One region of the Bradyrhizobium sp. USDA 4486 genome, then DNA from elsewhere that is predicted to be linked to it. Evidence: riboswitches for the same ligand, from Rfam matches in the RefSeq annotation. Region 1 holds a riboswitch; the other holds the start of a gene.
The links. Region 1 has a riboswitch for cobalamin ahead of ACVWY3_RS16885 (DUF1636 family protein). Riboswitches for the same ligand answer to the same signal wherever they lie in the genome.
Positions count from the first base shown of each region.

Region 2: it holds a riboswitch for cobalamin, as region 1 does, so the genes downstream of both, metE (5-methyltetrahydropteroyltriglutamate--homocysteine S-methyltransferase) here and ACVWY3_RS16885 (DUF1636 family protein) in region 1, are expected to answer to the same signal.

Region 1 covers NZ_JBSRZV010000001.1:3,422,345-3,424,735, forward strand. Annotated here, with positions in the region: gene cobN (cobaltochelatase subunit CobN) at 1-14, opposite strand, end outside; gene cobW (cobalamin biosynthesis protein CobW) at 14-1,048, opposite strand; gene ACVWY3_RS16885 (DUF1636 family protein) at 1,045-1,419, opposite strand; cobalamin riboswitch at 1,513-1,731, opposite strand; gene cobO (cob(I)yrinic acid a,c-diamide adenosyltransferase) at 1,772-2,391, shown strand, end outside.
Region 2 covers NZ_JBSRZV010000001.1:4,696,917-4,699,307, forward strand. Annotated here, with positions in the region: gene metE (5-methyltetrahydropteroyltriglutamate--homocysteine S-methyltransferase) at 1-1,336, opposite strand, end outside; cobalamin riboswitch at 1,441-1,642, opposite strand.

The DNA of each region.
Region 1 (2,391 bases):
AAGACGACGTGCATCAGACTCCCAATCCCGCTCTTATCGCGGCCTCATTGATGTCGCCGTGCTCGCCGATCACGACGAGCTTCGACTGCCTGAGACCCACGCCCCAGGGCTTGTCGAACTGGTGGCGAACGCGCTCGCCGACGGCCTGAAGCAGCAGGCGCATCGGCTTGCCCGCCACCGCAATATACCCCTTGGCGCGCAGCACGTTCTGCTCGCGCGCCAGCTTCTGCACCGATGCGACCAGCGCATCGACATCCGCAACCTCGGGAAGATCGATCACCACCGATGCAAAATCATCGTGCTCGTGCTCCTCCTCGCCATCGTGATGCGAGGGACGCGCGGCGAGATCGTTTTCGGCGGCTGCGCCGAGCCCGAGGATGACGCGCGCATCGATCGCGCCGTCGGTCACCGGCAACATCGGCACACGGCGCGGCATCTCGGCGCTGATCGCGGCCTTGGCGGCTTCAATGCCGGCGCTGCCGGCGAGATCGGCCTTGGTCAGCAGCACGATGTCGGCGCAGGCGATCTGGTCCTCGAACACTTCCGACAGCGGCGTCTCATGATCGAGATTCTCGTCGGCCGCGCGCTGCGCTTCGACAGCCGCCGGGTCCGGCGCGAAGCGACCGGCCGCCACAGCCTCGGCATCGGCAAGCGCGATCACGCCATCGACGGTGATGCGCGAACGGATTTCCGGCCAGTCGAACGCTTTCAGCAGCGGTTTTGGCAGCGCCAGGCCCGAGGTCTCGATCAGGATGTGATCGGGCCGCACCGGCCGCGCCAGCAGCTGCTCCATGGTCGGAATGAAATCGTCGGCGACGGTGCAGCAGATGCAGCCATTGGCGAGCTCGACGATGTTCTCCTCCGGGCAGTTGGCATCGGCGCAGGACTTCAGGATCTCGCCGTCGACGCCCTCGCTGCCGAACTCGTTGACGAGCACGGCGAGCTTCTTGCCGCCCGCATTGCCGAGCAGGTGCTGAATCAGGGTAGTCTTGCCGGAGCCGAGGAAGCCGGTGACCACCGTCACCGGGACTTTTGCAAGCGAGTTCATTCAGCGGCCTCCGGCAACACGGCAATGGGGGGAATGCGGGCAAGCGACTGCTTGCGGAAGATTTCGGGCCGGCTGCGCCAGGGCACGAGGCCGTCGGGCGCGGCCGCATAGGCCGCGGCGCCGGCGACCACGTCCTGCGCGTTCGCATCCGACAGGCGGCCATAGACATAGGACCAGCGCCCCGGCGCGCTGAGCGCGACCGAGCAGCCCTGGCTGCATGCAGAGAGGCATTCGACGGGAACCACGCGGACGCCCTCGGGCACGCCGGCCTCGAGGATCGCGCCATGCAGGCGCTTGCCGGGCGTCGGCTCGCCCTCGCTGAGCGTCTGGCCGGCGCGGCAGGTGATGCAGACGTGAAGTGTGACGGTCATCGCCTCTTCCAGAATAACAGCGGGAGGCGAAGAGGCACACGGACCATTTCCTGAAGGCCCGTTCCCCGTCGCGGAACACCCCGTCCGCCGGTCCAAAACTCGTCCGCGCTGGCAGGTCTCCCGGCTTGCGGAGCAGGGTTTTGGCCCTTCGATCCCCGCCTTCCCGATCCCAGGGGATCAGTGGCTTCGGGCATCTCTCCGATCACGGTCGCGGGGGCGGCTGCATTTTGGACCCAAATCTTGTCGATTCGGACCCTATCGCATTCCCTCTTCGCCTGTCATAGGACAGGAACCAGTGCCGGGCCACCATTTGCCCCCGGCCGCCTCTTGTCAAGCCGAAGGACCGGGACCGATGACGCCTGAACCGGATACCCAAACAGCTGAGGAAACCGACGCCCGGCACGCCCAGAAAATGGCGAAGAAGAAGGCCGCCCGCGACAAGATCATGGCGACCAAGAGCGGCGAAAAGGGGCTCATCATCGTCCACACCGGCGCCGGCAAGGGCAAATCGTCCTCGGCCTTCGGCATGATCGTGCGCTGCGTCGCCCATGGCTTGCCCTGCGCGGTCGTGCAGTTCATCAAGGGCGCCTGGGATACCGGCGAGCGGCGCCTGCTCACCGGCCATTTCGGCGAGCTCTGCCAGTTCCACGCCATGGGTGAAGGCTTCACCTGGGAGACGCAGGACCGCGCCCGCGACATCGCCGCCGCGCGCGCCGGCTGGGAGAAGGCCAAGGAGCTGATCCTCGATGAGAACCTGCGCATGGTCGTGCTCGACGAGATCAACATCGCGCTCCGCTACGACTATCTCGATATCGCCGAGGTCGTCGAATTCCTGACGACCTCGAAGCCGCCGATGACGCATGTCGTGCTCACCGGACGCAACGCCAAGGACGAGCTGATCGAGATCGCCGATCTCGTCACCGAGATGACGCTGGTCAAGCATCCCTTCCGCTCCGGCATCAAGGCGCAGGC
Region 2 (2,391 bases), 1.3 Mb from region 1:
GCAGTCCAAAACGATTGCTTTGGATCTCGGCACGACGGGCAAATGGGCTCGCGCGCCGACGCATGGTCTGATCGATCGCTTTCATCCGGACAGCGACATTAGCATCACGGATTTTCGGCGAAGTCCGCCGGTCAGTCGCGGCACATTCCGACTCGGCAAGAGCTTGCGCGACATTCTGGTCGCCTGCGAGTGCCCGCGCCAGGATAGTAAGCTCTCGCATCTTCTGGACCGCAAAAGCAAGCCAGCTCTTGACGTCGGAAGCGAGCCCGGTCTCGAGTCCAACATCGACCGGCACATGAAGCAGCGAGCAGGATGGCGCGATCTGTACACGATCTTTGCCGAGCTTCGCAATCGCGGGTTCGAGCCGCTGGCGCAGCGAGGACAAATTCGACCGCCATACATTCCGGCCGTCGACGACACCGAGCGACATGACGAGATCACGTCGGCCGCCAGCTATGATCTGATCCAACAACTGTGGCGCTCGAACCAGATCGAGATGCAGTCCTGCAACCGGCAGGCTCAAGGCGGTATCCAGATTGTCGCCGAGGTCGCCGAAATAGCTGGCAACCATGATCTTGATGGCCGGGCCCTCCTTGGCGAGCCGGTCATAGGCATGCCGCAAAGATTTTCGCGCCCCCTCATCCAGATCAAGAACCAGGCAGGGCTCGTCGAACTGAACCCACTTTGCCCCACGTTTCGCCAATTCCTGCAGAACCTCGATATAGACCGGTATCAGTTCATCTAGTAGTGAGAGTAGCTGGAATGCAGGATCGGGACTCTTGCCGAGCTTTAGGAATGTGACCGGCCCGATCAGGACAGGACGGGTCTGAAAGCCAAGGGCCTTGGCCTCTTCATACTCCTCGATCGGCTTGCGAGAGCATAGCCTGAAAGTCTGTCCTCTGCGAAACTCGGGGACCATGTAGTGGTAGTTAGTATCGAACCACTTGGTCATCTCCTGCGCGGGTGCGCCAAATGCGCGCGGTCCGTGACCGCAACTCGCATCCTGATCGTCGCATTGTGATCCGCGGGCCATAGCGAAGTACGTCTTCAGCGAAACGGATTCGGCTTTTGAGGCGTAGATCTCCGGGATGGCGCCAACCATGACACTTGTGTCGAGCACCTGGTCATACAGCGAGAAATCGTTCGATGGAATGACCGTGACGCCGATAGATTTCTGACGAGCCCAGTTCGCGGCACGCAGGCCAGCTGCGTCCTCGAGCAACTGCTGTTCGCTGCTTTTTCCGGCCCAGTAGCTTTCTAGAGCGAGTTTGAGCTCGCGCCTTGGACCGATGCGTGGCGTTCCGAGCGTGGCAACGGGAAGGGAGAGAAGAGACATAGCGTTAACCCCGTGTTGGGGGCAGAAGGCCATGGCGGACGCAGGCAGGGGAAGTCGCGCAGTGCGACGGCTGCTTGGCGCACCACCGGGATACCCCGCCCGTGGACGAACATAATGTCGGGGCAGGTCTCCTGGCTCGCGGGTCATCGCTGCTGTCCGGCCTTCCCGAAGCCGCGCAGGCTTCAGTGACATCGTTGGACAGCGGCTCGCCACTCACAGTTGCGGGGGCAGCGCCGGCATCTTCACCGGCTTCCCTCTTAGCTCCGGATCAAGTGCGACCGGAGAACCTCGACGACTTGGATTATCGAGAAGACAGGTCTTCCGTCAACCTCTCAGATCATGTCTCAAGCTGGTGCTGCGACATCCGCTACGCGAATGACCGCGCATCCTGATGCGTTGAGCCGATGTAGAAGCGCTTTCAAGTCAGCAATATCGAAATGACGATCGCAGCTGCCTGCGGGCCGCGCGCCAGATCGGTGAAGGGACAAATGCGGCTTGCCCGTCGGGACTGCTGCCTCGAGCAGAACGCATCTCGGGCTTCTCAGCGGTTCTTTGAGCAAGTCCACTATCCAGCCACCTTCTCGGTCAACAGGATCCGTGTTGAACAGGCCCAAGCCAGCCGAAGCCAGCAACATACCGGCCAGCACGTTGATGTGCGGTTCAGCAAGACTCCAAATGTTCGGCAGTGAAGATCGGTTTCGCCTCGTCGCCATCGAGTGCAAAGCGCTCCTAACTGAGGCTATTCTCGAAGCGCCGCATGTCGCGATAGGAGCGGCAAACGCACCATGGCCGATGGCCGCAAATGGCCAAACGCGTGGCAGAGATCGAAAGCAACATTCTTGCAACGATGCCGAACCAAACGGTTCAATAGCGGCAAACAATTCTCATCAGGAGCTTGGTACCGAGGTGTTCCGCCGCGCCATCGAACGATCCGGTGCGGGACCAGGATGCATAAGCTGGGCTGGATAGCGCTGAACGGAAACATCGAGACATTGACCAGTCGGAAAGTCGACAAAGAGGACACAAAAGCGGTGCGAATTGCCGTGTATTACCTG